2 regions of the Erwinia pyri genome follow, and region 1 is predicted to be linked to the other one. Evidence: riboswitches for the same ligand, from Rfam matches in the RefSeq annotation. Region 1 holds a riboswitch; the other holds the start of a gene.

What was found. Region 1 has a riboswitch for thiamine pyrophosphate ahead of thiB (thiamine ABC transporter substrate binding subunit). Riboswitches for the same ligand answer to the same signal wherever they lie in the genome.
Region 2: it holds a riboswitch for thiamine pyrophosphate, as region 1 does, so the genes downstream of both, thiC (phosphomethylpyrimidine synthase ThiC) here and thiB (thiamine ABC transporter substrate binding subunit) in region 1, are expected to answer to the same signal.

The regions. Positions count from the first base shown of each region.
Region 1 is NZ_CP132353.1:3,749,539-3,764,913, forward strand. It holds gene cra (catabolite repressor/activator) at 52-1,062, opposite strand; gene ilvN (acetolactate synthase small subunit) at 1,256-1,747, opposite strand; gene ilvI (acetolactate synthase 3 large subunit) at 1,750-3,474, opposite strand; gene leuA (2-isopropylmalate synthase) at 4,379-5,947, shown strand; gene leuB (3-isopropylmalate dehydrogenase) at 5,950-7,038, shown strand; gene leuC (3-isopropylmalate dehydratase large subunit) at 7,041-8,438, shown strand; gene leuD (3-isopropylmalate dehydratase small subunit) at 8,448-9,053, shown strand; gene Q3V30_RS17835 (sugar efflux transporter) at 9,094-10,272, opposite strand; gene sgrR (HTH-type transcriptional regulator SgrR) at 10,526-12,187, shown strand; TPP riboswitch at 12,223-12,329, shown strand; gene thiB (thiamine ABC transporter substrate binding subunit) at 12,371-13,354, shown strand; gene thiP (thiamine/thiamine pyrophosphate ABC transporter permease ThiP) at 13,330-14,940, shown strand; gene thiQ (thiamine ABC transporter ATP-binding protein ThiQ) at 14,924-15,375, shown strand, end outside.
Region 2 is NZ_CP132353.1:4,189,808-4,205,182, forward strand. It holds rRNA gene Q3V30_RS19845 (16S ribosomal RNA) at 1-1,242, opposite strand, end outside; gene purH (bifunctional phosphoribosylaminoimidazolecarboxamide formyltransferase/IMP cyclohydrolase) at 1,874-3,463, shown strand; gene purD (phosphoribosylamine--glycine ligase) at 3,483-4,763, shown strand; gene Q3V30_RS19860 (DUF1481 domain-containing protein) at 4,819-5,484, opposite strand; gene hupA (nucleoid-associated protein HU-alpha) at 5,617-5,889, opposite strand; gene Q3V30_RS19870 (YjaG family protein) at 6,077-6,667, opposite strand; gene nfi (deoxyribonuclease V) at 6,733-7,401, opposite strand; gene hemE (uroporphyrinogen decarboxylase) at 7,404-8,471, opposite strand; gene nudC (NAD(+) diphosphatase) at 8,512-9,285, opposite strand; gene rsd (sigma D regulator) at 9,367-9,873, shown strand; TPP riboswitch at 9,994-10,094, shown strand; gene thiC (phosphomethylpyrimidine synthase ThiC) at 10,183-12,114, shown strand; gene thiE (thiamine phosphate synthase) at 12,111-12,758, shown strand; gene Q3V30_RS19905 (HesA/MoeB/ThiF family protein) at 12,748-13,509, shown strand; gene thiS (sulfur carrier protein ThiS) at 13,493-13,693, shown strand; gene Q3V30_RS19915 (thiazole synthase) at 13,695-14,471, shown strand; gene thiH (2-iminoacetate synthase ThiH) at 14,468-15,375, shown strand, end outside.

The sequences.
Region 1 (15,375 bases):
AGTTAATTGAAATGAAAAAAAGGCAGCGGGCTGCCTTTTTATGTAGAAATGTTAACTAACCTTGCGGCTTAACCGTCCGCGACGATAAAGATTACGGCGAATGCGCGTTAATCCCGGCTTCGGTTTACGCGGCTCATCCAGGCTTGCCAGCACTAACTCCAGCACCCGTTCAGCTACATCCCGGTGACGCTGGCCCACCGCAAGCACAGGACAATCAAGGAAATCCAGCAGCTCATGATCGCCGAAAGTGGCGATGGCTAAATCGCTGGGCAGGCGCCCTTCACGCTTAAGCGTGACGTCCATTACGCCCTGCAGCAGACCAAAGGAGGTGGTGAAGAGCGCATCGGGCATCTCATGGGTTTCCAGCCATTTTTCAAACAGCGCCGCGGCAGCTGTGCGTTCGAAGCTGTTAGCGTAGATATAATCGATGGTTCGCTCATCCCCTTTCCACGCCTCCCGGAAGCCCATCTCGCGCAGAAAACTGACAGAAAGCTCCGGTAAAGCGCCCATAAAGAGCACGGAATTTACCGGCTGCTTACGCAATTCAGCTGCCAGCATCTCCGCATCATCCTGATCGGCCCCTACTACGCTGGTGAAGTGTTCACGATCCAGCGCACGGTCCAGCGCAACAATCGGTAAGGGATCGTTAACCCAGCGCTGATAGAAAGGGTGTTCAGGCGGTAACGAGGTTGAGACAATAATGGCATCGACCTGCCGCTGAAGCAGGTGCTCTACGCAGCGCATTTCGTTATCAGGCTGATCTTCAGAACAGGCAATCAGCAGCTGATAGCCACGCTGGCGAGCCTGTCGCTCCAGATAGTTAGCGATACGTGTATAGCTGGTATTCTCCAAATCGGGAATAACCAGTCCTATTGAACGGGTCCGTCCTGCACGAAGGCCTGCCGCCACCGCATTGGGGTGGTAATTATGCTCACGCACCACCGCCATAACTTTCTCGACAGTTTTGTCGCTGACACGATACTGCTTGGCTTTGCCATTGATAACATAGCTGGCCGTCGTGCGCGACACACCGGCCAGGCGCGCAATTTCATCCAGTTTCACAATATCCCCACGCTTACGCCAGAATGGCGCAGAAAATAGCCGCGTCGCGGCTATGGATAAGACATTTGTTACATCTAACAGCAGAATAGTTTAGCGAGCAACCGCTTTTGCTTCTGCGACAGCTTTCAGACAAAAATAAAAAACCCAGCATTACGCTGGGTTAGCAGAAAGCAAAGCGATACCGTGGCCGCTTTTACCGCATGATACGGTCGCCGCGGGAAACGCCAACGATGCCGGAACGGGCAACTTCGACAATTTCCGCCACTTCACGAACGGTGTTCAGAAACGCATCCAGCTTGTCGCTGGTACCGGCAAGCTGAACCGTATAAAGCGAGGGGGTGACATCAACGATTTGCCCGCGGAAGATTTCGGCGCTGCGTTTCACCTCTTCACGGCCGTAGCCGGTTGCCTGGATTTTCACCAGCATTACTTCACGCTCCACGTAAGCGCCCTGGCCCAGTTCGGTAACGCGCAGAACGTCCACCAGCTTGTGCAGCTGCTTTTCGATCTGCTCCAGCACTTTCGCATCGCCTACCGTCTGGATAGTCATGCGCGAGAGCGTGGGATCGTCAGTGGGGGCCACGGTCAGGCTCTCAATGTTGTAGCCACGCTGAGAGAAGAGCCCTACCACGCGGGACAATGCGCCAGATTCGTTTTCCAGCAGTACTGATAAAACACGACGCATAATTAAGTCCTCTCCGTTTTGCTAAGCCACATTTCGTCCATTCCCCCACCGCGGATCTGCATCGGGTAAACGTGTTCCGTCCCGTCGACGTTGACGTCCACGAAGACCAGTCGTCCTTTGCCCAACGCTTCCAGCGCCTGGGTCAGTTTTGCCTCAAGCTCTTCGGGATGAGTGATGCCAATGCCGACATGGCCGTAGGCTTCCGCCAGCTTCACAAAATCGGGCAGCGACTCCATATAAGACTGAGAGTGACGGCCTGAGTAGATCATATCCTGCCACTGTTTCACCATGCCCAGGAAGCGGTTGTTCAGGCTCAGCACCAGAACCGGCAGGCCGTACTGCAGCGCCGTCGACAGCTCCTGAATGTTCATCTGGATACTGCCGTCACCAGTCACGCAGACCACGGTCTCTTCAGGCAGCGCCAGCTTCACGCCCAGCGCAGCAGGCAGGCCGAAGCCCATCGTGCCGAGGCCGCCTGAGTTGATCCAGCGACGCGGCTTATCAAACGGATAATAGAGCGCGGCGAACATCTGATGCTGGCCCACGTCCGAGGTCACATACGCCTCGCCTTTGGTCAGCCGCCAGATAGTTTCAATCACCGCCTGAGGCTTGATTTTCTCGCTCCCGCGATCGAACTCCAGGCAGTGACGCGAACGCCACTGGTCGATGCTCTGCCACCAGTCGCGAAGGCTGTCGAAATCCTGCTCTTTATCGCTCTGCCCTAACAGCTCGATCATCTGCGTCAGAACCTGTTTCGCATCGCCGACGATCGGCACATCTGCCGCCACCGTTTTGGAGATAGAAGTCGGATCGATATCGATATGCAGCACCGTGGCGTTCGGGCAATATTTGGCTAAATTATTGGTGGTACGATCGTCAAAACGCACGCCCACGGCAAAAATCACGTCGGCGTTATGCATGGTCATGTTGGCTTCATAGGTGCCGTGCATGCCGAGCATCCCCACGCACTGGCGATGAGTTCCCGGGAAAGCGCCAAGCCCCATCAGTGAACAGGCCACGGGCAGATTCAGCGTTTCCGCTATCTGACGCAGTTCGCCATGACACTCCGCATTAATCACGCCGCCGCCCGCATAGATAACCGGTTTCTTTGCAGCAAGCAGCGTTTGTAAAGCGCGCTTGATCTGGCCCTTGTGCCCCTGAGTCGTGGGGTTATAAGAGCGCATGCTCACTTCATCTGGCCAGGCGTAAGGCAGTTTATTGGCCGGATTCATCATATCTTTCGGCAGATCGATAACTACCGGTCCCGGGCGTCCGCTGGCGGCGAGCCAGAACGCTTTCTTCATAATGGTGGGAATATCTTCCGCCTGCTTCACCATAAAGCTGTGCTTCACCACCGGGCGGGAGATGCCGACCATGTCGCACTCCTGAAAGGCGTCATAACCAATCAATGAAGAGGGAACCTGCCCGGAGAGCACCACCAGCGGAATAGAGTCCATATAGGCGGTAGCGATACCGGTAATGGCGTTGGTTGCGCCCGGGCCGGAGGTGACCAGCACCACCCCGACGTCGCCGGTAGCACGGGCATAGCCGTCCGCCATATGCACTGCGCCCTGCTCGTGACGGACCAGCACATGATCAATTCCGCCTACGGTTTGCAGCGCATCATAGATATCAAGTACTGCCCCGCCGGGGTAGCCGAATACATGCTTAACGCCCTGATCGATTAACGATCGGACGACCATCTCGGCTCCTGACAACATCTCCATTTTTGCCTCCAGGCTTTAAGGTGGTGATTTATCCGCTCAGCTCCTGAAAATGGAGAACGAGGGCGAATAAGGTCAAAACCTGTGTTTATGCAAAGACGCTGGAAATCATTTCCAGCGTCCGGGTACAGGGTGAATCCCTGGCTATTTTTATGCGTTGATGAAATACCATAACCGTAGAAAAGTTAGCAGGCAAACGCCTGACGCCCGCTTTTACTGAATATCTTCATCGCAAGGCACTGCTGCTTAGCGGGAGTTGTCGACAATTACACTGAACAAAGGGCGAAAGAAAAGCGGTTTCTTCTGGTAAGGAATTCTTTTGCAGTGCGATCGTTTTGTTATTACTGCGGCCCGCGCGCTAATTCAAGTTGACCTGTTCAAACATCGCCGCTTATTTAGCTTTATCTGCTGAGATGAATAATTTTCTAAAGATAATTATCTGAACGCAGCGTGATTACCCTGCTGATTTACCCATAAGTTTTTCCTATGCAACCTATTGATTAAAAAGTTATTCCTCTGAATCTGATTCCTCTTCCGCCCTCTTTAAAGCGCTGCAGATAAAAGCGAAGCCGGCCCCTCTTCCTTTTTGTTCTGCCTTTAGCCGCAGCGCCAGAATAATTTTCCCGCCCCTTTTCAGGCTGAACGATTTTAACCTTACAGCTCAGGTTGACATCGCCCCCGCAAATCAAGTATCAATAAGGGAACAGCAAATTAATGAGGTCTGATTCAATGATTCGTACCGCTCGCCTACTCGGTCTACTACTAAACGCATCTCCATTGCGCGGTAGACTTGTGGGCGAAGAAATGAATCACTGATTCAGGCTTGCAAAACTAAAGAACCCGCGCCAATGCGCGGGTTTTTTTATGCTCGTTTTATGGCGAGGCAAACACGACAAGGAATATGCATATGAGCCAACAAGTTATTATTTTCGATACCACGCTGCGTGATGGCGAACAGGCCTTACAGGCCAGCCTGAGTGTGAAAGAGAAACTGCAAATAGCGCTGGCGCTGGAACGTATGGGCGTTGACGTGATGGAAGTGGGCTTCCCTATCTCTTCCCCTGGTGATTTTGAATCCGTGCAGACCATTGCCCGTCAGGTAAAAAACAGTCGTGTTTGCGCCCTGGCCCGCTGCGTAGAAAAAGATATTGATGCGGCCTATGAAGCCCTGCGCGTTGCCGAGGCTTACCGCATCCACACTTTCCTGGCGACCTCGCCGATGCATATCGCTACCAAGCTGCGCAGCACTCTGCCGGAAGTGATTGAGCGCGCAGTGACGATGGTGAAACGCGCCCGCAACTACACCAACGACGTAGAGTTCTCCTGCGAAGATGGCGGCCGTACGCCAATTGATGATCTGTGCCGCGTGGTGGAAGCCGCGATTAATGCCGGTGCGACCACCATCAACATCCCGGATACCGTGGGTTACACCCTGCCGGAAGAGTACAGCAACATCTTTACCCAGCTGCGCAACCGCGTGCCTAACATCGATAAAGCGATTCTCTCCGTGCATACCCATGATGATTTAGGCATGGCAACCGGTAATGCCGTCGCAGCCATTCAGGCTGGTGCGCGCCAGGTGGAAGGCACCATCAACGGCCTGGGCGAGCGTGCCGGTAACTGTGCGCTGGAAGAGGTGATCATGGCGATTAAAACCCGCAGCCAGTTGATGAACCTGCAAACCCGCATCAACCATCATGAGATCTACCGCACCAGCCAGATGGTCAGCCAGATTTGTAATATGCCTATCCCGGCCAATAAAGCCGTGGTCGGCACCGGCGCTTTCGCCCACTCCTCTGGTATCCACCAGGATGGCGTGCTGAAAAACCGCGAAAACTACGAAATCATGACGCCGGAATCGATCGGCCTGAATAAAATCCAGCTGAACCTGACTTCACGCTCTGGCCGCGCCGCCGTGAAACACCGCATGGATGAGATGGGCTACAAAGAGAATGATTACAACCTGGACAACCTGTATGACGCCTTCCTGAAGCTGGCTGACAAAAAAGGCCAGGTGTTTGACTACGACCTGGAAGCGCTGGCATTTATCAACAAGCAGAACGAAGAGCCGGAATATTTCCGCCTGGATTACTTCAGCGTGCAGTCTGGCTCAAGCGTCATGGCTACAGCCTCGGTAAAACTGGCCTGCGGTGATGAGGTGAAATCAGAAGCGGCTACCGGCAACGGTCCGGTTGATGCGGTTTACCAGGCGGTGAATCGTATTACGGAATTTGATGCGGAACTGGTTTCCTACCAGCTCACGGCTAAAGGCCAGGGCAAAGACGCGCTGGGTCAGGTGGATATCGTGGTGAAATACAACGGCCGCAAATTCCACGGCGTCGGTTTAGCTACGGATATCGTGGAATCTTCCGCCAAAGCGATGATTAATGCCCTGAACAACATCTGGCGTGCCCGCCAGGTTGAGCAGGAACTGCAGCGCAAAGCGCAAACCAACGACCAAAAGGAAGCGGTGTAATCATGTCAGGGACTTACCATATTGCAGTACTGCCGGGTGACGGTATCGGCCCGGAAGTGATGGCTCAGGCCAGCAAAGTGCTGGATGCGGTGCGTGAGCGCTTCAACATGCGCATCACCACCAGCGAATATGACGTAGGCGGCATCGCCATTGACCGCCACGGCGAGCCGCTGCCGCCCGCAACGGTGGCGGGCTGTGAGCAGGCCGATGCGATCCTGTTTGGTTCTGTAGGTGGCCCGAAGTGGGAACACCTGCCGCCTGCTGAGCAGCCTGAACGAGGCGCCCTGCTGCCGCTGCGTAAGCATTTCAAGCTGTTCAGCAACCTGCGGCCCGCCAGCCTGCATCAGGGCCTGGAGGCTTACTGCCCGCTGCGTGCGGATATCGCGGCTAAAGGGTTTGATATCCTGGTGGTGCGTGAACTTACTGGCGGCATCTATTTCGGTCAGCCGAAAGGCCGTGAAGGCAGCGGTCCGCACGAACGCGCCTTTGATACCGAAGTCTATCACCGTTTTGAGATTGAGCGCATCGCCCGCATCGCTTTTGCCTCCGCGCGTAAACGCCGCAACAAAGTGACCTCAATCGATAAAGCCAACGTGCTGCAGTCTTCTATTCTGTGGCGGCAGATTGTTAATGAAGTGGCGAAGGATTATCCGGATGTTGAGCTGAGCCATATGTACATCGATAACGCCACCATGCAGTTGATCAAAGAGCCTTCACAGTTTGACGTGATGCTCTGTTCTAACCTGTTTGGCGACATCCTTTCCGATGAGTGTGCGATGATCACCGGTTCAATGGGCATGCTCCCTTCTGCCAGCCTGAACGAGCAGGGCTTTGGTCTGTTTGAGCCTGCAGGCGGTTCAGCGCCGGACATCGCCGGAAAAAATATCGCCAACCCGATTGCCCAGATCCTGTCGCTGGCGCTGCTGCTGCGCTTCAGCCTGAATGCCGCTGAGGCCGCCGATGCCGTTGAGCAAGCCATCAGCCGCGCGCTGGCGGAAGGTCACCGTACCGGAGATTTAGCCGGTGGCGGCGCCTCGGTCAGCACCGGGGAAATGGGTTCGATTATCGCCCGATTCATTCGCGAAGCCTGACTATGAAAACATTATACGAGAAACTGTTTGATGCCCATGCAGTGGTAGAGACGCCCGGTGAAACGCCGCTGCTCTACATTGACCGGCATCTGGTGCATGAAGTGACCTCGGCACAGGCTTTTGACGGCCTGCGGGCGCATCATCGCCCGGTGCGTCAGCCCGCCAAAACCTTTGCGACGATGGATCACAACGTTTCCACCCAGACGCGGGATATCAATGCCAGCGGCGAGATGGCGCGTATTCAGATGTCGATGCTGATCAAAAACTGTGAAGAGTTCGGCGTCCGGCTCTATGACCTCAAGCACCCTTTCCAGGGCATTGTGCATGTCATTGGCCCTGAACAGGGCCTGTCACTGCCGGGCATGACCATCGTTTGTGGCGATTCCCATACTTCCACGCACGGCGCTTTCGGCGCGCTGGCCTTTGGTATCGGCACGTCGGAAGTTGAGCATGTGCTGGCGACGCAGACGCTGAAGCAGTCCCGTGCGAAGACCATGAAAATAGAAGTGGTTGGGCAAACGGCCCCGGGCATCACCGCCAAAGATATCGCGCTGGCAATTATCGGTAAAACCGGCAGCGGCGGCGGCAACGGCCACGTGGTGGAATTTTGCGGCCCGGCGGTGGAAGCGCTCAGCATGGAAGGCCGCATGACATTGTGCAACATGGCGATTGAGCTGGGTGCCAAAGCGGGCCTGGTTGGGCCCGATGAGACGACCTTCAACTATGTGAAAGGTCGCCAGTTTGCGCCGAAAGGTGCGGAGTGGGATGCAGCCGTAGCCTACTGGCGCACGCTGAAAACCGACAGCGACGCGCGTTTTGATAAAGTGGTGACGCTGGATGCCGCCGATATTGCCCCGCAGGTGACCTGGGGCACCAATCCGGGTCAGGTTATCGCCGTCGATGCGCTTATCCCCGATCCCGCTTCTTTCCAGGATCCGACCGAGCGTGCTTCTGCTGAAAAAGCGCTGGCCTATATGGATCTCAAGCCGGGCATCAAAATGACCGACGTCAGGATCGATAAAGTGTTTATAGGATCCTGTACTAATTCACGGATCGAAGATCTGCGTGCCGCCGCGCTGGTAGTGAAAGGCCATAAGATTGCGGCAGGCGTTCAGGCCTATGTGGTGCCTGGCTCAGGGCCGGTGAAAGCGCAGGCGGAAGCGGAAGGACTGGATAAAATCTTCCTCGACGCGGGATTTGAATGGCGCCTGCCCGGCTGCTCTATGTGTCTGGCGATGAACAATGACCGGCTGAATCCGGGAGAGCGCTGCGCCTCTACCAGCAACCGCAATTTCGAAGGTCGTCAGGGCCGCGGTGGGCGGACGCATTTGCTGAGCCCGGCAATGGCCGCCGCGGCTGCGGTCGCCGGCCACTTCGCTGACATTCGCGAATTACGCTAAGGAATCTCTATGGCAAAGAAATTTACCCGGCATACCGGCATCGTGGTGCCGATGGATGCGGCAAACGTCGATACCGACGCCATTATCCCCAAGCAATTTTTGCAGATGGTGACGCGTACCGGTTTTGGCCGCAATCTGTTTTACGACTGGCGCTATAGCGATGCCGAAGGCCAGATCCCCAATCCCGATTTCGTGCTGAACAAACCCGCTTTTCAGGGCGCCAGCATCATGCTGACCCGTGAAAACTTCGGCTGCGGATCCTCCCGCGAGCATGCACCCTGGGCGCTGACCGATTATGGTATTCAGGCGATTATCGGCAGCGATTTTGCCGATATCTTCGGCAATAACTCGTTTAATAACCAGCTGTTGCTGGTGACATTAAGCGAAGAGGAGGTTGAGGAGTTATTCCAACTGGTCGCCAGCCAGCCCGGCGTAAGCATTACCGTTGATCTTGAACAGCAGGAGGTGATCGCCGGTGAAAAGCATTACCCCTTCACCATCGATGCCTTCCGCCGCCACTGCCTGATCAACGGGCTGGATAACATCGGCCTGACGCTGCAGCATGATGCTGACATTACGGCATACGAGCAGAAGCAACCCGTGTTCTTACGCTAGGGCCTTAATGAGGAGTGTCTGATACAGGGTCAGCCACTCCTCAGACATCCTTCACCTTTGCCGACATCACCAGCGCGCCGAGTGCAAGCACCAGCGCTGCCCAGTAGACCGAATAGTGCCCAAACGTCTCCGCCAGCGCGCCCTGCAGCAGTCCGGCAAGGATCACGCCAGTAGAAATGCTGTTGGTAAACAGCGTGGTCGCCGCGCCTGGCCTGCCAGGCATCAAATCCTGAAAATAGAGCATGCCAATGCCGGCCACAATGCCAATAAAGATGGCGTTGAAAATCTGCAAAGCCATCAGCGCAGCACGCGACTGGAACAGCACCAGTCCCAGATAAAATAGCGCGCCAGCCGCCACGGCAAACAGCATCATTTTTCGTTTGCCAAAACGTTTTACATAGTGACCCGCCAGCAGCATGGCGGGAATTTCCAGCCCCGCCGCTACGCCCATCAGCAACCCCGCCAGCCGGTCAGGCATGCCCAGTACGCTGCTGATATAGAGCGGCATATCAATGATATACATGGTGTTGCAGGTCCACATCAGCAGCGAGGCCAGAAACAGCAGCCGCACATCCCGGTTCTTCCATGCGCTGATTTGCGTAATCACCACTTCCGGCGGCTGTTCCACGCGTGGCACCGAAGGCAGTGCAAACCAGATCAGCGCGATACAGACCACAAACAGGCCTGCGGCGATGGTAAACATGGTGGTAAAGCCGTAATTGAGCGCCAGCGCAAAGGAGAGCGGCGGGCCAATAACCCAGGCCAGCGAGAGCTGCGCACGCATCACCGAGCTGAACATCACCACTTCCCTTGCGGAGCTGTCGGCATACTCACGCGCCAGCGCAAAAATTTGTGGCATCGACACGCTGGCCAGCGCAGAGAGCAGCACGCCGAACGTGATCAGCGTCAGATAGTCCCGGCTGAAGGCAAACAGCAGCGCATTGCCTATCGCCATTACGCAGCAAAACAGGATCAGCATACGGCGATCGCCGCGGTTGTCCGACCGCTTCGCCAGCAGAATACTTACCGCAATGCCGGCTATCGCATTCACGGTGTAGAACAGCCCGACCCAGAATGGCCGCACCGCAACTTCACGCGTGAGGAACAGGCTCAGGGTGGGTGCCTGCAGCGCACCCGCCACCCCGACCATAAACGAGACGGCCATAAAAGCCAGATAAACAGGATTAATACGACGGCGACGCGTAAGCAGCAATTTCATGCCGGGTCCTTCAGGAAGATTAAGCCGCCCCAGCTGAGGCGACAAACAGCAAGCATAGAAGAAAACATGAACCCACGAAAAAAGCCAGCCGGGGTAGCCGCGGCTGGCAGGTGAAACTGCACCTTACTCAGAATGATAAGTGGATGTCAGAGCGCCATTCCGGGGAATGCCTCCCGCTCTTTCATCTTCAGCCAGTATGATCTTAATATAGGGCAAGAAAAACAGACTGAATTTTTTCAAAGGTTCCCCTTTTATGTCCTCTGCCCGTCTGCAACAACAGTTTATCCGGCTCTGGCAAAGCTGCGAAGGCGAGTCTCAGGAGACAACGCTTAACGATCTCGCTCTACAGTTAAACTGTTCGCGGCGGCATATGCGCAATCTTCTTAACGCTATGGAGGCGGAAGGCTGGCTGGCGTGGCACTCCGTCGCGGGCCGCGGCAAGCGTTCAACGCTCCGCTTTTTCTGTACCGGCTTGGCTCTGCAGCAGCAGCGGGCCGAGGCGCTGCTGGAAAACGATCTTATTGACCAGCTGGTGCCGCTGGTCGGCGATAAAAAAGCGGTGAGAAGCATGCTGCTCTCCCATCTTGGCCGCAGTTTTCGTCAGGGAAAGCATATTCTCCGCGTGCTCTATTATCGTTCGCTGCTTAATCTGGCACCCGGCAAGCCGTTACGCCGTTCAGAGACGCACCTCGCCCGACAGATCTTCAGCAGCCTGACCCGTATAAATGAGGAAAATGGGGAAATCGAACCCGATATCGCCCACCACTGGCAGCAGATCACGCCGCTGCACTGGCGCTTTTACCTGCGCCCCGCTATCCATTTTCATCATGGTCGTGAACTGGAAACGGACGATATCATCGCTACGCTGGTGCGTTTAAAACCGCAGCCGCTCTTTTCTCATTTCGATACGATTACCTCTTCAGCGCCCTGGACACTGGATATCACTCTTAACCAGCCCGACGGCTGGCTGCCCTGGCTGCTGGGCAGCGTCAGCGCCATGATCCTGCCGAGAGAGTGGCAATCCCTGCCAGACTTCGCCCGACAGCCGATCGGCACCGGCCCCTATGCCGTGGTGCGCAATCAGCCCTCCCAGCTCAGGATCCAGGCTTTTGATGACTATTTCGGTTTCCGCGCGCTGATTGATGAGGTCAATATCTGGGTCTTACCGGAAATCAGTGAAGAGCTGGTCTATTCCGGCGTGAAGCTGGAAGGCAGCAGCCTGGAAGAGAAATCGGAAGAGAGCCGTCTGGAAGAGGGATGTTATTTTTTGCTGTTTGACCAGCGCTCACCCCTGGGCCGGGATGAAGAGGTGCGCCGCTGGGTCAGCATGCTCTTCAACCCTATCGCCCTGTTGAACCAGGCGGGGCCGGGCTACCAGCGCTACTGGTTTCCTGCCTGGGGACTGCTGCCGCGCTGGCATCATCGGCGGGAGGTGAAGACCCCAGCCAAACCCGCCGGGCTGACTACGCTGACCCTGACCTGGTATAACGACCATGTTGAGCATCAGGGCATCGCCAATGCATTGCGCCCCCTGCTGGCGGAACAGGGCGTGGAGCTGATCGCTCAACAGGTGGATTATGACATCTGGCACCGCGGCGAAGCGGAGAGCGATATCTGGCTGGGCAGCGCCAACTTCACGCTGCCGCTGGAGTTTTCCCTGTTTGCGCTGCTGTATGAAATTCCGCTGGTTCATCACTGCGTGACGCTGGACTGGCAGCAGGATGCCAGGCGCTGGCGTGAGCAGAAGCTGCCGCTGGCGGAGTGGAGTCAGCAGCTTATTAATACCTGGACTCTGCATCCGCTGTTTCATCACTGGCTGCTGCTGGAGGGCCAGCGCAGCATGCGCGGCGTCAGGATGAATACGCTTGGCTGGTTTGACTTCAAATCTGCCTGGTTCGCGCCGCCGGAATCATGAGGCTTTCGCTAAAGCCGGTAAATCACTAGAATGAACCGTTCTCAACGGGGTGCGTTAGCGGTGTTTCATCGCCAGCGCTGAGAAAAACCCGTCGAACCTGATCCGGATAATGCCGGCGTAGGGATTTGAGAGTGTGTTACCTACTCAGATCCTTTGCGACCTCTCACCTTCAAGGAACGCAAAGTGTTAAAAAAAGTACTGCCCCTGCTGCTGCTCAGCGCCCCGGTTTTCGCGGCGAAACCTGTTTTAACCGTCTACACCTATGACTCCTTCTCTGCCGACTGGGGTCCCGGTCCCGCCATTAAAAAAGCCTTTGAAGCCAACTGCGGCTGCGAACTGAAATATGTTGCGCTGGAGGATGGCGTGTCGCTGCTGAACCGTCTGCGGATGGAAGGCAAAAACAGTAAAGCGGATGTGGTGCTGGGCCTGGATAACAATCTGCTGGATGCCGCTGAGAAAACGGGTCTGTTTGCACAAAGCCAGGTGGATACCAGCCAGACAACGCTGCCTGGCGGCTGGCATGATAAAACCTTTGTGCCCTATGACTATGGCTGGTTCGCCTTCGTCTATGACAAAACCAAGCTGCAAAATCCGCCCAAAAGCCTGAAGGAGCTGGTCGAGACCGATCGCCCGCTCAAGGTGATTTACGAAGATCCCCGCACCAGTACGCCAGGGCTGGGGCTGCTGCTGTGGATGCAGAAAGTCTTTGGCGACCAGACGCCGGAAGCCTGGCAGAAGCTGGCGAAGAAAACGGTCACCGTGACCAAAGGGTGGAGCGAAGCCTACGGCCTGTTCCTTAAAGGGGAAGGTGATATGGTGCTGAGCTACACCACCTCTCCCGCTTACCATCTGATCGAAGAGAAAAAAGAGCAGTATGCGGCGGCTAACTTCAGTGAAGGGCACTATCTGCAGGTCGAGGTAGCCGGAAAGCTCAAGGCCAGTAAGCAGCCTGAACTGGCGCAGAAGTTCATGAAATTTATGCTGGAAAAGCCGTTCCAGCAGAGCATTCCAACCGGCAACTGGATGTATCCGGTGGTAAAAAGCACGCTGCCTGTCGGGTTTGATACGTTAACTGTGCCCGCCACCTCGCTACAGTACACGCCGCAAGAAGTCGCCAGCCAGCGCAGCCAATGGATCAATGCATGGCAACGCGCCGTCAGCCGCTGATAGCTGGCTGGCTGGTGCCCGGTACGCTGGCAGCCTTGCTGCTGGTCGCCGTGGCCCTGCTGGCCTTTGCTGCGCTCTGGGCCAGCGCGCCGGAAATCGATCCGGCTCAACTCTGGCAGGATGACTACCTCTGGCACGTGCTGCGCTTCTCTTTCTGGCAGGCTTTCCTTTCCGCCATGCTGGCGGTTGGGCCTGCCATTCCCCTTGCGCGGGCGCTCTACCGACGGCGTTTTCCCGGCAGAGAAACGCTGCTGCGACTTTGCGCAATGACGCTGGTGCTGCCGGTGCTGGTGGCCGTCTTTGGTCTGCTCAGCGTTTACGGGCGTACCGGCTGGCTTGCGGGGCTCTGCTCGTTACTGGGCATCCAGTACACCTTTACCCCTTATGGCCTGCAAGGCATTCTGCTGGCGCACGTGTTTTTTAATCTGCCTCTGGCTACCCGCCTGCTTTTGCAGGCGCTGGAGCAGATCCCCGCCGAGCAGCGGCAGCTGGCGGCGCAGTTAGGCCTGCGGGGCTGGAACCATTTCAGCGTGGTGGAGTGGCCCTGGCTGCGGCGGCAGATGCTGCCTGCGGGCGCGCTGATCTTTATGCTTTGCTTTGCCAGTTTTGCTACCGTGCTGTCGCTGGGCGGCGGCCCCAAAGCCACCACTATTGAGCTGGCTATCTTCCAGGCGCTGAATTTTGATTACGATCCCGGCCGGGCCGCACTGCTGGCGCTGATCCAGATGGTTTGCTGTCTGGGCCTGGTGATGCTGAGCCAGTGGCTGAGTAAAGTGCTGCCTTCGGGTACCGCCAGCCTCAGCGGCTGGCGAAATCCTGAAGACAGCCTGCCGGCAAAAGTGTGGGACGTGCTGCTTATCGCCTGCGCGCTGATTTTACTGCTTCCTCCCCTGCTCGCCGTGATTGCCGACGGCGTAAATCAGGGGCTTCCTGCCGTGTTAGAGCAACCCGCGCTCTGGCAGGCAACATTGACCTCTTTACGCATTGCGCTGGGTGCTGGCCTGCTCTGTGTGATCCTCACAGTGATGCTGCTGTGGAGCAGCCGCGAGCTCAGGCTCCGTCAGCGCCCCGTCTCTGCCCACGCCCTTGAGCTCAGCGGCATGCTGATCCTGGCGATGCCGGGTATCGTGCTGGCCACCGGCTTTTTCCTGCTGCTCAATACCACCGCAGGCCTGCCGGACTCTGCGGACGGCATCGTGATCTTCACTAATGCGCTGATGGCCATTCCCTACGCCATGAAGGTGATGGAAAACCCGCTGCGCGATCTGGCCGAACGCTATAACCGCCTCTGCCTTTCGCTGGATATTCGCGGCCTGAACCGCCTCAGGCTGATTGAAGTCAGAGCCCTGAAGCGCCCGCTCGCTCAGGCGCTGGCGTTTGCCTGCGTGCTGTCGATTGGGGATTTTGGCGTGGTCGCGCTGTTCGGCAATGAGGGCTTTCGCACGCTGCCATTTTACCTTTATCAGCAGATGGGCTCCTACCGTACCCAGGATGGCGCAGTCACGGCGCTGCTGCTGCTGCTGCTCTGTTTCCTTCTCTTTACCCTGATTGAAAAACTGCCGGGACGCCATGCTGACGCTGACTAATCTGACTTATCTCTACAACCATCTGCCGATGCGTTTTTCCCTGAGTATGCAGGCCGGAGAGAGGCTGGCGATTCTGGGGCCCAGCGGCGCCGGGAAAAGCACACTGCTCAGTCTGATAGCGGGTTTTTTGCAGATTAACAGCGGCGAGCTGCGGCTTAGTGGCGAAGATCACAGCCATACGCCCCCCGCCCGTCGCCCGGTATCCATGCTTTTTCAGGAGAACAATCTGTTTCCCCATCTGACGGTGGCGCAGAATATTGGCCTGGGCTTACATCCCGGCCTGAAGCTGAGTCAGGCTCATAAGCAGACTTTGCAGCAGATTGCGCAGCGCGTTGGGTTGGAAACCTATCTGCAGCGCCTTCCGGGCCAGCTTTCCGGTGGTCAGCGGCAGCGTGCTGCCCTGGCCCGCTGTCTGGTGCGTCAGCAGCCGATCCT
Region 2 (15,375 bases), 440 kb from region 1:
CATTGTAGCACGTGTGTAGCCCTGGCCGTAAGGGCCATGATGACTTGACGTCATCCCCACCTTCCTCCGGTTTGTCACCGGCAGTCTCCTTTGAGTTCCCGCCATCACGCGCTGGCAACAAAGGATAAGGGTTGCGCTCGTTGCGGGACTTAACCCAACATTTCACAACACGAGCTGACGACAGCCATGCAGCACCTGTCTCACGGTTCCCGAAGGCACTAAGGCATCTCTGCCGAATTCCGTGGATGTCAAGGCCAGGTAAGGTTCTTCGCGTTGCATCGAATTAAACCACATGCTCCACCGCTTGTGCGGGCCCCCGTCAATTCATTTGAGTTTTAACCTTGCGGCCGTACTCCCCAGGCGGTCGACTTAACGCGTTAGCTCCGGAAGCCACGCCTCAAGGGCACAACCTCCAAGTCGACATCGTTTACGGCGTGGACTACCAGGGTATCTAATCCTGTTTGCTCCCCACGCTTTCGCACCTGAGCGTCAGTCTTTGTCCAGGGGGCCGCCTTCGCCACCGGTATTCCTCCAGATCTCTACGCATTTCACCGCTACACCTGGAATTCTACCCCCCTCTACAAGACTCTAGCCTGCCAGTTTCAAATGCAGTTCCCAGGTTAAGCCCGGGGATTTCACATCTGACTTGACAGACCGCCTGCGTGCGCTTTACGCCCAGTAATTCCGATTAACGCTTGCACCCTCCGTATTACCGCGGCTGCTGGCACGGAGTTAGCCGGTGCTTCTTCTGCGGGTAACGTCAATCGGTAAGGTTATTAACCTTACCGCCTTCCTCCCCGCTGAAAGTACTTTACAACCCGAAGGCCTTCTTCATACACGCGGCATGGCTGCATCAGGCTTGCGCCCATTGTGCAATATTCCCCACTGCTGCCTCCCGTAGGAGTCTGGACCGTGTCTCAGTTCCAGTGTGGCTGGTCATCCTCTCAGACCAGCTAGGGATCGTCGCCTAGGTGAGCCGTTACCCCACCTACTAGCTAATCCCATCTGGGCACATCCGATGGCGTGAGGCCCGAAGGTCCCCCACTTTGCTCTTGCGAGGTTATGCGGTATTAGCTACCGTTTCCAGTAGTTATCCCCCTCCATCAGGCAGTTTCCCAGACATTACTCACCCGTCCGCCACTCGTCACCCGAAGAGCAAGCTCTTCTGTGCTACCGTCCGACTTGCATGTGTTAGGCCTGCCGCCAGCGTTCAATCTGAGCCATGATCAAACTCTTCAATTAAAAGTTCGATTTGCTTAAACAAGTTAAGCGGTGCTCAAGTGTAAAACACTCATAATGAATTTCATTATGTGTTCACTCTTAAGACTTGATATTTTCTGCGCCCTGCGGCGCTGATATCAATCCTGCGAGTGCCCACACAGATTGTCTGATAAATTGTTAAAGAGCGTTGCGGTAAGCGCCCTGAGGCGTTACTGCGAGGTGGCGTATATTACGCTTTCCTCCTTCGGAGTCAACAACATTTTTCAGAAGTTTTTCTCCGGCGGTTCAGCTTCCTGACCCTCTCAACCCGGCGGCCGGTAAGCCGTTGTTCCGTGTCGATGGAGGCGCATTATAGGGAGTTCCTGACGGCTGACAACCCCTAAATTGCGAAAAATAGCGCGTTCGCTGCAATCCCCAGCAAAAGGGCTGTTTATACGCAGTTATGCACAAACTTATCCACACTGACCGGCTTGCATTAAATTAGACAAGCGCCACGCAAACGTTTTCGCTACAATGCCACCGCAAAATATTTGCCTCTGTTAAGGGCGTTACCTGAGGCCGAATTCATTCTCCCTCTATATAGAGTAAGGAAAATGGCTAAGCTTGAGGTAACGATCTTATCTATGCGAACTAAAGCCAAGGGATAAACCTCATGCAACAACCTCGTCCTGTACGCCGCGCTCTGCTGAGCGTGTCTGACAAAGCCGGTATCCTCGAATTTGCTCAGGCGCTCTCAAGCCGTGGTGTCGAGCTGCTCTCCACCGGCGGCACCGCACGCCTGCTGGCAGATGCTGGCCTTCCCGTCACTGAAGTGTCTGACTATACCGGTTTCCCGGAAATGATGGATGGACGCGTCAAAACCCTGCATCCCAAAGTTCATGGCGGAATTTTAGGGCGCCGTGGTCAGGACGACGAAATCATGCAGGCGCACAGCATCTCCCCTATCGACATGGTGGTCGTTAACCTTTATCCGTTTGCCCAGACTGTGGCTCGTGAAGGTTGCTCGCTGGAAGATGCGGTTGAGAATATCGATATCGGCGGGCCGACCATGGTGCGCTCCGCAGCGAAGAACCATAAAGATGTGGCTATTGTGGTGAAGAGCAGTGATTACCAGACCATCATTGCTGAGCTGGACGCCAACAATAATTCGCTGACGCTGGAAACCCGTTTCGACCTGGCCATTAAAGCTTTCGAGCACACCGCCGCTTACGACAGCATGATTGCCAACTACTTCGGTAGCCTGGTTCCTGCCTACCATGGCGAAACGGGTGAACCTTCCGGCCGCTTCCCACGCACGCTGAATCTGAACTTCATCAAGAAGCAGGATATGCGTTACGGTGAGAACAGCCATCAGGATGCTGCCTTCTATATAGAAGAGAACGTGACGGAAGCTTCTGTCGCTACCGCGCAGCAGGTTCAGGGGAAAGCCCTCTCCTATAACAATATCGCCGACACCGACGCGGCACTGGAGTGCGTAAAAGAGTTTACCGATGCAGCCTGCGTGATCGTCAAGCATGCTAACCCGTGTGGTGTGGCAGTGGGCAGCTCAATTCTGGATGCCTACGAGCGCGCATACAAAACCGATCCTACCTCTGCGTTTGGCGGCATCATCGCCTTTAACCGCGAGCTGGATGAAGCTACCGCTCAGGCCATTATCAGCCGCCAGTTTGTGGAAGTGATCATCGCCCCATCCGCAAGCGCTGCCGCACTGAAAATTACCGCAGCGAAACAGAACGTCCGCGTGCTGACCTGTGGCCAGTGGCAGCAGCGTCAGGCGGGCCTGGATTTCAAACGCGTGAATGGAGGTCTGCTGGTACAGGATCGCGACCTCGGCATGGTGGCAGAGAGCCAGCTGCGCGTGGTCAGCAAACGTCAGCCGACTGAGCAGGAGCTGCGTGATGCTCTGTTCTGCTGGAAGGTGGCCAAGTTTGTTAAGTCTAACGCCATTGTCTATGCGCGCGACAATATGACAATCGGCATAGGCGCAGGCCAGATGAGCCGCGTCTACTCGGCCAAAATTGCGGGCATCAAAGCGAGCGACGAAGGACTGGAAGTGAAAGGCTCCGCCATGGCGTCTGATGCTTTCTTCCCGTTCCGTGACGGTATTGACGCTGCTGCTGCCGTTGGCGTGAGCTGCGTTATCCAGCCCGGCGGTTCAATCCGTGATGAAGAAGTGATTGCCGCTGCCGACGAACACGGCATTGCGATGATCTTTACCGACATGCGTCATTTCCGCCATTAATTCCGGAGCAGAGAGAACGATGAAAATTTTAGTGATTGGTAATGGCGGACGTGAACACGCGCTGGCCTGGAAAGCCTCTCTTTCACCGCTGGCGGAGACCGTTTTCGTGGCGCCAGGCAATGCAGGCACCGCGCTTGAGCCTGCCCTGCAGAACGTGAACATCAGCGCGACCGATATCCCTGCTTTGCTTAACTTTGCGCAAAATGAGCAGATTGACCTGACCATAGTGGGACCGGAAGCGCCGCTGGTGATCGGCGTGGTGGATGCCTTCCGCGCCGCCGGTCTGAAAATTTTTGGGCCGACGCAGGCTGCCGCGCAGCTGGAAGGGTCGAAAGCCTTTACCAAGGATTTCCTGGCTCGCCACCATATTCCTACCGCGGAATATCAGAACTTTACGGAAGTAGAACCGGCGCTGGCCTACACCCGGAGTAAAGGTGCGCCGATCGTTATCAAGGCCGATGGCCTTGCCGCCGGTAAAGGTGTGATTGTGGCGATGACGCTGCAGGAAGCGGAAGAGGCTATCCAGGATATGCTGGCAGGCAACGCTTTTGGCGATGCGGGCCACCGTATCGTGGTGGAAGAGTTCCTCGACGGTGAGGAAGCCAGCTTTATCGTGATGGTAGATGGCGAGAACGTGCTGCCGATGGCCACCAGCCAGGATCACAAGCGCGTGGGCGATGCCGATACCGGTCCAAATACCGGCGGTATGGGCGCCTACTCACCCGCTCCGGTGGTCACTGATGAAATCCACCAGCGTGTCATGGATGAGGTGATCTGGCCAACCGTGCGCGGCATGGCGGCTGAAGGCAATGTCTACACTGGCTTCCTGTATGCAGGCCTGATGATCGACAAGAGCGGTCAGCCGAAAGTGATCGAGTTCAACTGCCGCTTTGGCGATCCTGAAACGCAGCCGATCATGCTGCGCATGCAGTCGGATCTGGTGGATCTTTGCCTGGCTGCCGTGGACGGCAAGCTCAATACCAAAGAGTCACTCTGGGATCCTCGTCCTTCACTGGGCGTGGTGCTGGCGGCGGGCGGCTATCCGGGCGATTACAGCACGGGCGATCAAATTCACGGTTTACCGCTGGAAGCGACGCCTGACGGCAAAGTGTTCCATGCCGGGACAACGATGCAGGATGATTTGGTCGTCACCAACGGTGGACGCGTGCTGTGCGTGACGGCGCTGGGTGAAGATGTCGCCGCGGCGCAGAAGCAGGCGTATGCCCTGGCGAAATCTATCTCATGGCAGGGGAGCTTCTGCCGTAGCGATATTGGCTATCGCGCAATCGGTCGTAAGTAATTGTTCCAGGGGCCGACGTATCGGCCCCTGTTCCTCTGTCCCGCCTTCTCTGCACTCACAAATCAGCCTCTTGCGGCTCCGTCGCACACTGATCGTCGGCTGAAACCAGAATCAGCTGCGTCCCCTTAGGCGCTTCCAGCCAGGAAATGCTCACCGGCTTGCCCGATTCCTGCTGATGCTGCGTGATATAGCGAGTAAAGAAAGGATCGAAGCTGGGCTTCTCCTCACCGCCTTTGCAAAGCGTTACCGTACCCGAAGGTGACCAGTGCCCCTGCTTCAGCCATACGCGCCCCTCCAGCAGGTCGTCGCTGATTTTGAGCATGCGCCCCGCATCGAACTGATACAGCGCCACGGCGTCCGGCGAGAGCGCCTCACGTCGCCCTTCCAGCTGGCGCTGCATAAAGCTCAGGCTGCCATCCTGATCAAACCTCAGCGTCACGTCGTCCGGGTGCTCCCCTTTGATGTGGCGTTCAATCGAGATCAGCTTCTCCTGCTGCCACAGATAATCTGTGGTTTCAGTGTTGCCTCCCGTGAATGGGGTATAGACCGTTACAAGATGGCTGGAGTGGTTAGGGTTGTCTTTACGCCAGATCCTGACGGTGCCACGGTCAGCAAGATAGCCGCTGGCGGTAAAATCAGGGCGCGTGGAGCGTGAGCTGCATCCTGCCAGCATCAGCAGCATCAGCGCGAGGGTGGAGAAGGTAAACGGGTGTCGTTTCATGGGTGTGATTATCACACATTGCGGGCGGGTTTGCCGCAGCAGGCGTAGCTGAAGCAGAGAAAAGCAGAGAACCAGAACCTTAACAAAAGGGGCTTTACGCCCCCCTGTTTAAAACTTTTCACCGTCAGACGATTACTTAACAGCGTCTTTCAGTGCTTTACCAGAAACAAATGCCGGTACGTTTGCAGCAGCAATTTTGATTTCTTTACCAGTCTGCGGGTTGCGGCCAGTACGCTCAGCACGGTGGTTAACTTTAAAGGTACCAAAACCAACCAGTTGTACAGCATCACCTTCTTTCAGAGACTCAGTAATCGCAGCCAGGGTGGATTCCAGAGCAGCTTTAGCCTGGGTCTTAGACAGGTCCGCTTTGTCCGCAATTACATCAATCAGTTGAGTCTTGTTCATAAGTTATCCTTACAGTGTATTTATCGCTTGCTAAGCATCATGTGCGAGGGAAAAACCAAATTTGGCGCTCTCCTGCATTCACGCACCGCTAGCCACATTTTTCAGCCCCCCAAATGTAGACCAGACTGGGGGCGAATGTGAAGCCTTAAGGCGCTACAAATCAGGCCTGAAGTCACGTTTTATCGTGTTATTGCTGAAAATTTATACCGATGTTACTGATCCCCGACTCCCGCAGGTCAGATCGCAGTCCTTTGATCAGGTCGAGGTCCCTCTCCTCGCAGGCGCTGAGCAGGCGGAAAATCTCCCACTGGATGTCCCACTCCTCTTCTACCGCCGGGTTCTCTTTTAACTCTTCATCGGTCATTTCACGTTCAGCCTGCGTCATTTCCAGCATCGCAACGCTGGTAATGGAGGCTTCGCTGACGGCGATCGCATGCGCCAGCGTTTCACCGCTCAGACGGGAGTGCAGCAGTTCGCTCAGCGCCACGCAGGCATCAATGGCGGGATAGACGCCATACAGGTCGTAATCCTCTGCTGCCGGAATCGCTTCTTCAAACTTTTCCAGCTGCGAATCAAAATTCACTTTGGCATCTTTGATCACCAGGGTTTCCCAGATCAGATCAAGAATACGGCGATAAATTTGCGCATCCCCAAAACCGGTCTGCTGGCAAAATGCCCAGTAGTTGGGGAACATACGTTCACACAGGCAGGCCATAAAAGTAACGTGCTGCCAGCTTTCCAGTTTCTCAAGCCGCAGGTGAATGGGATTACGTAACATGTTGGGATCTCTTAAAGATAAGTGCGCGGCCAGCAGTGTAACTGAAAAGCAGAAAGCTCACACCGTTAACCCTGCAGGCCAAGTCGGACAAAAGAGGGGCGGTTAGAGGCGACGGCATCTGCCCAGCGGGTCGGCTCGGGAAGCCGGTAGCCCTGTAAGCAAGTTTCTACCCACGTCAGGGCTGTATCTGCGCTAACGCGATGCCCGGAAGAGATAAACAGCGGATTACAGCGCCTCTTGCTGCGCAGCACCCAGCCAATCTGCTCGCCTTTGTCGATCAGCGGCTGCCGTTCGCCCGGCTCATCGCCCAGCGGCTCGAACTTGCCGCACAAACGACGTTTGGCCACGCCGATAGTGGGCACGTCCACCAGCATGCCAAAATGGCTGGCTACGCCCAGGCGGCGCGGATGCGCAATTCCCTGTCCGTCAACGAATAACAGGTCGGGACGCTGCTCAAGCAGCTCCCAGGCGGCCAGCAGCGCAGGATATTCGCGGAAAGAGAGATAACCGGGGATATAAGGCATGGTGGTGGCGATACGGGCCACCCGGTGCTCTACCAGCTTCAGTGAGGGATACTCCAGAATAACGAGGGCGGCGCGTGTCACCTCGCCCCCCTGCTCAAATCCCACATCGGCGCCACCAATATAGCGTGGAGGCATAACGTCGAAGTCATCTTCGCGAACGACTTCCGCCGCCCGCGTTAACTGTTCCTGCTTTAATGCCTGAATATCCATACTTACCCCTGATGGTAAGGGCGTGACAGTTTGTGGACAGCCTCCACAAATACGCCCGCGTGTTCCGGTGGCACATCCTGATGGATGCCGTGGCCCAGGTTGAAGACATGCCCGGTGCCCTGACCAAAACCTTCAAGAATGGTCGCCACTTCCTGTTCGATGCGTGCAGGTGCAGCATAAAGCATGGAAGGATCCATATTGCCCTGCAGCGCCACTTTATCGCCCACCCGACGACGCGCATCGGCGATGTCGGTGGTCCAGTCCAGCCCCAGCGCATCACAGCCGGTCGCAGCCATCGCTTCCAGCCACTGGCCGCCGCCTTTGGTGAACATCGTCACCGGCACGCGGCGCCCGTCGTTTTCACGCTGCAGGCCATCGATAATTTTGTGCATGTAATGCAGAGAGAACTCCAGATAATCGCGTCCGGTCAGCACCCCGCCCCAGGTATCGAAGATCATCACCGACTGCGCGCCAGCACGGATCTGCGCATTGAGGTAGAGCGTAACGCTCTCTGCCAGCTTATCCAGCATCAGATGCAAGGTTTGCGGCTCCGCATACATCATCTTTTTGAGTTTGGTGAAAGCTTTACTGCTGCCGCCTTCGACCATGTAGGTCGCCAGCGTCCAGGGGCTGCCGGTAAAGCCGATTAACGGCACTTCACCGTTGAGATTTTTGCGGATGGTCCGCACGGCGTTCATCACATAGCCCAGTTCCTGCTCCGGATCCGGTACCGGCAGCTTTTCAACATCTGCACGACAGGTTACTGGCGAGGAGAAGCGTGGGCCTTCACCGGCTTCAAAATAGAGACCTAAACCCATGGCATCAGGAATGGTCAGAATATCCGAGAACAGGATCGCCGCATCAAGCGGGTAACGCCGCAGCGGTTGTAGAGTCACTTCGCAGGCCAGCTCGGCATTTTTGCAAAGCGACATAAAATCGCCGGCAACGGCGCGGGTGGCTTTGTACTCTGGCAGATAGCGACCGGCCTGACGCATCATCCACACAGGTGTGACATCAACAGGCTGGCGCAGCAGCGCGCGCAGATAACGATCGTTCTTCAGTTCACTCATCTTTAAAGGCTCTCTCAAATTCAGGCGCGCAGTATAGCATTCATTCCGCCTCGGCGCGGCAGAGGGCAACGGTATCCTCAATCAGCCGACGTGCTACCGTTCCGGCTGGCGGCAAGTGCGGCAGGGCATCAAATCGATACCAGCCTGCATCCAGCAGCTCTTTCGGGTCAATCTGGATCTCACCGCTGTCGTAATCGGCCATAAACGCCATCATTAACGACTGCGGGAATGGCCAGGGTTGTGAAGAGATATAGCGCAGATTCTTCACTTTAATGCCGCTCTCTTCCATTACTTCACGCGCGACGGTCTCTTCCAGCGTTTCGCCAACTTCAACAAATCCTGCCAGTACCGTATAGATTCCGTTACGGTGTTTGGTGTGCTGGGCCAGTAAAATTTCTTCGCCCCGGCGGATGGCGACAATGATGCAGGGGGCAATTTGCGGGTAGTAACGCTGGCGGCAATGCTGGCAAAGGCAGGCTCTTTCCGTTTTGCTGTGATGCATCTCATGGCCGCAGTAGCCGCACCATTTGTGGGATCGATAAAACTCCGCCAGCTGGATCCCTTTGCCCGCCAGCTGAAAAAGCCCGACATCCTGATCGAGGATCTGGCGTAACGATCCCATCTCCTGTGGCCGGTTTTCACAGATCAGATAAACAGGATCGCCCTGCCACTCGCCTATCAAAGATCCGGTAGATCCTGCCAGCCCATTCTCTTCTGCGTTGCCATAGGGTAATTGACCTTTGGGCAACCACAGTTTATGTTCATGACTGACAACCCACCAGCCAACGTCTACGCTTGAAATCTCACGTTGCATAAATTTGCTCATCCTCAACATGCAGAATTTTGAATTACTGGATTGGGGCTAGACAGAAATATTACATACCTGGAGTCACACATGCTTAACCAGTTAGAAGTCCTTACCGCGCGCGTTGGCGGATGCAGCGACCTGGTAGACTTCTGTCTGCGCTCCCGCAGGCAGTTGCTGATTGCCTATTATCATCTGGTTGGCATCAAGCCTAACAAGGAATCGCTGACTACGCTCGACGAAAACGCACTGGACAATTTCTGTCAGGGCCTGGTCGATTATCTCTCTACCGGTCATTTCACCGTTTACGAACGCTTTATTGAAGAGATGGAAGGCAGCGAGCAGCTGGCTAAAGCGGCCATTATCTATCCTTCGCTGCAGGCCAATACTGAAATCATTATGCGCATTTACGATACGCATCTGGAAGGCGCTATCGACCATGATAACTACCTGGAATTCCAGAACGCCCTCTCTGAAGTAGGGGAAGCGCTGGAAGCCCGCTTTACGCTGGAAGATAAATTCATCCAGCTGGCGCTGGAGAAAAGCGCGGATAAAGCAGTCGCCGCTAACGACAGCGCGCTGGCCCGCCCGGCGTAAAAGTTATCACTTTGTAAAAACCTTGTAGTTTTAAAAAAGCCCCTTTATGCTGAAGGGGCACTACAGGTGAGGTTACTTTTTCACCACCTACGTTTTGTCGGACGCTTGAGTCGGGCAAAATTCTTCTTGTCGGAGTGCCCTTAGGGGCTGAGACCGTTTATTCGGGATCCGCGGAACCTGATCAGGTTAGTACCTGCGAAGGGAACAAGAGTAAACATTCAGTGACGGTGTGGATCCGTACGTTTTCACACCCTGCGCTTACTCCTCCGAACTCCAGGCAAGCACATTCCCTTTTTTCAGGAACGCGCTATGTCTACCAGTAAAAAACCGTCCCGCCGCGAACAGCGTGCAGAAGCACAACAATTTATCGACTCCCTTCAGGGCACAGCTTTCCCTAACTCCAGACGTATCTGGCTAAGTGGATCCCGTGAGGATATTCGCGTACCGATGCGCGAGATCCAGCTCAGCCCGACCCAAACCGGCGGCAGCAAAGAGAAGCCGCTATTCGAAGCCAACGAGCCGGTGCCGGTCTATGACACCGCAGGCCCCTACGGCGATCCTGAAGCGAAAATTGATGTGCACCGTGGGCTGGCTCGTTTGCGCCAGGCGTGGATTAGCGAACGCGGTGATACGCAGCCCATAGAGCAGCTCAGCTCAGTTTATACTCAGCAGCGGCTGGCGGATGAAGGGTTGGATCATCTCCGCTTTGAACATCTTCCTCGCCCTCGCAAGGCGCTGGCTGGCCGCTGCGTCACCCAGCTTCATTACGCTCGTCTGGGTATTGTCACCCCGGAGATGGAGTTTATCGCCCTGCGTGAAAACATGGGGCGTGAACGCATCCGTGGCGAGGTGCTGCTGCAACAGCATCCCGGCAACAGCTTTGGCGCCAGCCTGCCTGAGAATATCACCCCGGAGTTTGTTCGCCAGGAAGTGGCCGCCGGGCGCGCCATCATTCCCGCCAATATCAATCACCCGGAATCTGAGCCGATGATCATTGGCCGTAATTTTCTGGTGAAAATCAACGCCAACATCGGTAATTCCGCCGTCAGCTCCTCTATTGAAGAGGAGGTGGAGAAGCTGGTGTGGTCAGCACGCTGGGGTGCCGATACGGTGATGGATCTCTCCACGGGCCGGAATATTCATGAAACTCGCGAATGGATATTGCGTAACAGTCCGGTCCCCATTGGCACCGTGCCGATTTACCAGGCGCTGGAAAAGGTGAATGGCGTGGCGGAAAGTCTCACCTGGGAAATCTTCCGCGACACCCTGCTGGAGCAGGCTGAACAGGGTGTGGACTACTTCACCATCCACGCCGGCGTCCTGCTGCGCTACGTGCCGATGACCGCAAAGCGACTGACCGGGATCGTTTCACGCGGCGGCTCGATCATGGCGAAATGGTGCCTTTCGCATCACAAAGAGAGTTTCCTCTATGAGCATTTCCGCGAAATCTGCGAACTGTGCGCGGCCTATGACGTTTCGCTGTCGCTGGGCGATGGCCTGCGTCCCGGCTCTCTGCAGGACGCCAACGATGAGGCGCAATTTGCTGAGCTGCATACGCTGGGCGAACTGACCAAAATCGCCTGGGAGTATGACGTGCAGGTGATGATTGAAGGCCCCGGCCACGTGCCGATGCAGATGATCCGCCGCAATATGACAGAACAGCTGGAGCACTGCCATGAGGCGCCCTTCTACACCCTTGGCCCGCTGACGACAGATATCGCGCCGGGGTACGATCATTTTACCTCCGGCATTGGTGCCGCCATGATTGGCTGGTTTGGCTGCGCCATGCTTTGCTACGTCACGCCAAAAGAGCATCTGGGACTGCCCAACAAGGAAGATGTTAAGCAGGGGCTGATTACCTACAAGATTGCTGCACATGCCGCAGACCTGGCAAAAGGTCATCCTGGCGCACAGATCCGCGATAACGCCATGTCGAAAGCCCGTTTCGAATTCCGCTGGGAAGATCAGTTCAACCTGGCGCTCGATCCCCATACGGCGCGAGCCTACCACGATGAGACGCTGCCGCAGGAGTCGGGCAAGGTGGCCCATTTTTGCTCAATGTGCGGGCCTAAATTCTGTTCGATGAAGATTACCCAGGAGGTGCGCGACTATGCCGCCCGCCTGGAGGCGGAAGCGCAGCCAATTGAAGTCGGGATGGCCGAAATGTCCGAAGCGTTCCGCACGCGCGGCGGCGAACTCTATCATCCTGCCGACGCGCTGATTCGGGAGGAAAAAGCATGAGCCGCGGCCCTTTTCCCGCAACTGCCGCGCGGCTTGGTCTCTATCCGGTAGTGGAGAGTGTGGCATGGCTTGAACGCCTGCTGGATGCTGGCGTGCGTACGCTGCAACTTCGTATTAAAGATCTTCCGGAAGCGGCGGTAGAGCAGGATATCGCCCACGCGGTCGCGCTGGGCAAACGTTATCAGGCCCGCCTGTTTATCAATGATTACTGGCGTTCAGCCATTAAATATCAGGCCTATGGCGTGCATCTGGGTCAGGAGGATCTGGATGTGGCGGATCTGGATGTCCTGCATCGCGCGGGCTTACGTCTCGGCCTCTCCACACATGACGACGCGGAGCTGGATCGCGCTCTGGCAGAGCAACCTTCCTATATCGCACTGGGGCATCTGTTCCCGACGCAGACCAAAGTCATGCCCTCATCGCCACAGGGACTCAGTGAACTGCAACGCCATCTCTCCCGCCTGAAGGGCATCTCCACCGTAGCGATTGGTGGGATCACTCTGGAGCGTGCGCCGCAGGTGCTGGCCACCGGCGTGGGCAGCATCGCCGTGGTCAGCGCTATCACCCAGGCCGCTGACTGGCGGGCAGCCACAGCCGACTTGTTGGCGCTGGCCGGGACAGGAGATGACGCTGATGCTAAATGACAGCGATTTTCTCCGTTACAGCCGCCAGCTGCTGCTGGAGGAGTTTGGTCCTGATGCCCAGCAAAAGCTGCAGGATGCCAGCGTCCTGATTGTCGGCCTTGGCGGGTTAGGCTCCCCGGCGGCACTCTATCTGGCAGCTGCGGGCGTCGGGAGGCTGGTGCTGGCCGATGATGACACTGTGCATATCAGTAATCTTCAGCGACAGATCCTGTTTCGTACCGCTGAAACCGGGCAGTCAAAAGTCGCGCTGGCGAAAAAGCATCTGCAGTCACTCAACCCGCAGGTGGAGTTTATTGCGCTGGAGCGCCGGATGACCACAGCCACGCTGCAGGAGAGCGTGGAGTGGGTCGATCTGGTGCTGGACTGTAGCGACAACATGGAAACCCGCCATGCGGTCAATGCCGCCTGCGTAAAGAGCGCCACGCCGTTGATCAGCGCCAGCGCCGTGGGGTTCGGCGGCCAGCTGCTGGTTCTTACGCCGCCGTTTGCGCAGGGCTGCTACCGCTGCCTGTGGCCTGATGAAGCAGAGCCGCAGCGCAATTGCCGCAATGCCGGCGTGCTGGGGCCGGTGGTGGGGGTAATGGGTACGTTACAGGCATTAGAAGCCCTGAAAATGTTAGCGGGTCACCCTTCCCCTCTGGACGGTAAGCTGCGGCTTTTTGACGGGCGGCAGCAGACCTGGCGGACGTTAAACCTGGAGCGCAGCACGAGCTGCCCGGTGTGTGGAGAGCACGATGCAGATCGTTGTTAATGATGATGCGCTGACGCTTGAAGGAGCGGTGACGCTGGCTGAGCTGCTGGAGCAGCTTTCCCGTCGCCAGCCCGGCACTGCGCTGGCCGTAAATCAACAGATTATTCCGCGCGATCGCTGGGCGGAATATCTTTTACAGGAGGGCGATGAGCTGGTGATTTTCCAGGCCATCGCCGGAGGCTGATATGCTGCAAATTGCTGATAAAACATTTTCATCCCGCCTGTTTGCAGGCACGGGAAAATTCTCCAGCCCCACGCTGATGCTGGAAGCTTTAAGGGAGTCTGGTAGCCAGTTGGTGACGATGGCGATGAAACGCGTGGATTTACGGGGCGGCGATGACGCTATTCTTCGTCCGTTACAGGCGCTGGGTGTAGCACTGCTGCCGAACACCTCCGGCGCTAAAACGGCCGAAGAGGCGATTTTTGCCGCCCGCCTCGCTCGTGAGGCGCTGGGAACCCGCTGGCTGAAACTGGAGATCCATCCTGACGTACGTTATCTGCTGCCCGATCCTATCGAGACGCTGAAAGCAGCTGAAATTCTGGTCAGAGAGGGATTTACCGTGCTGCCCTACTGCCATGCCGATCCTGTTTTATGTAAACGTCTGGAGGAAGCGGGTTGCGCGGCCGTGATGCCGCTGGGTGCGCCTATTGGCAGTAATCAGGGGCTGAAAACCCGCGATCTGCTGGAAATTATCATTGAGCAGGCGAACGTCCCGGTGATTGTTGATGCCGGTATCGGCGCGCCAAGCCATGCCAGTGAAGCGCTGGAAATGGGCGCGGACGCGGTGCTGGTCAATACCGCTATCGCCTCCGCTCGGGATCCGGTGCAGATGGCCAGAGCCTTCAGGCTGGCTGTAGAAGCTGGCGCGCTGGCCTACCGAAGCGGCCCTGGTTCGCGCTTGCAACAGGCCGTGCCCACCAGCCCACTGACCCGGTTTTTGCAGGCCGGAGGTGAAGGATGAAAAGTTTCGTCTCTCAGTGGGAAAAGCTGGAATGGGATGACATTCGCCTGCGCATTCACAGTAAAACCGCGGCCGATGTTGAAGCTGCGCTGAATGCAGCCAAAGTGGGGCGCGAAGAGCTGATGGCGCTGCTCTCGCCCGCCGCGATCCACTATCTTGAACCGCTGGCGCAAAAAGCGCAGCGGCTGACGCGGCAGCGGTTCGGTCATGCCGTGAACCTGTTTGTGCCGCTCTACCTCTCTAACCTCTGCGCGAACGAGTGTACCTACTGCGGCTTTTCCATGAGTAACCGCATCAAGCGTAAGACGCTGGATGCCGCAGAGATTGCGCGTGAATGCGAAGCGATCCGTGCGCTGGGTTTTGACAACCTGCTGCTGGTGACCGGCGAACATCAGGCGAAAGTGGGCATGCCCTATTTTCGTGAGCATCTCCCCTCGATCCGTCAGCATTTCAGCTCTCTGATGATGGAAGTGCAGCCGATGAGCGAAGCGGAGTATGCCGAGCTGAGAACGCTGGGGCTTGATGGCGTGCTGGTTTATCAGGAGACCTATCATTCAGCGGTCTACAGCCAGCACCATCTGAAGGGAAACAAACAGGACTTTTTCTTCCGGCTGGAAACGCCTGACAGGCTGGGGCGGGCGGGCGTCGATAAAATTGGTTTAGGTGCGCTGATTGGTCTTTCCGACAGCTGGCGTACCGACTGCTATATGATGGCGGAGCACCTGCTGTGGCTGCAAAAAAGCTGGTGGCAGAGCCGCTACTCCGTGGCATTTCCCCGGCTGCGCCCCTGTGCGGGCGGCATCCAGCCCGCTTCGGTGATGGACGAAGCGCAGCTGGTACAGGTTATCTGCGCCTTCAGGTTATTTGCGCCTGAGGTGGAGCAGTCTCTTTCAACCAGAGAGTC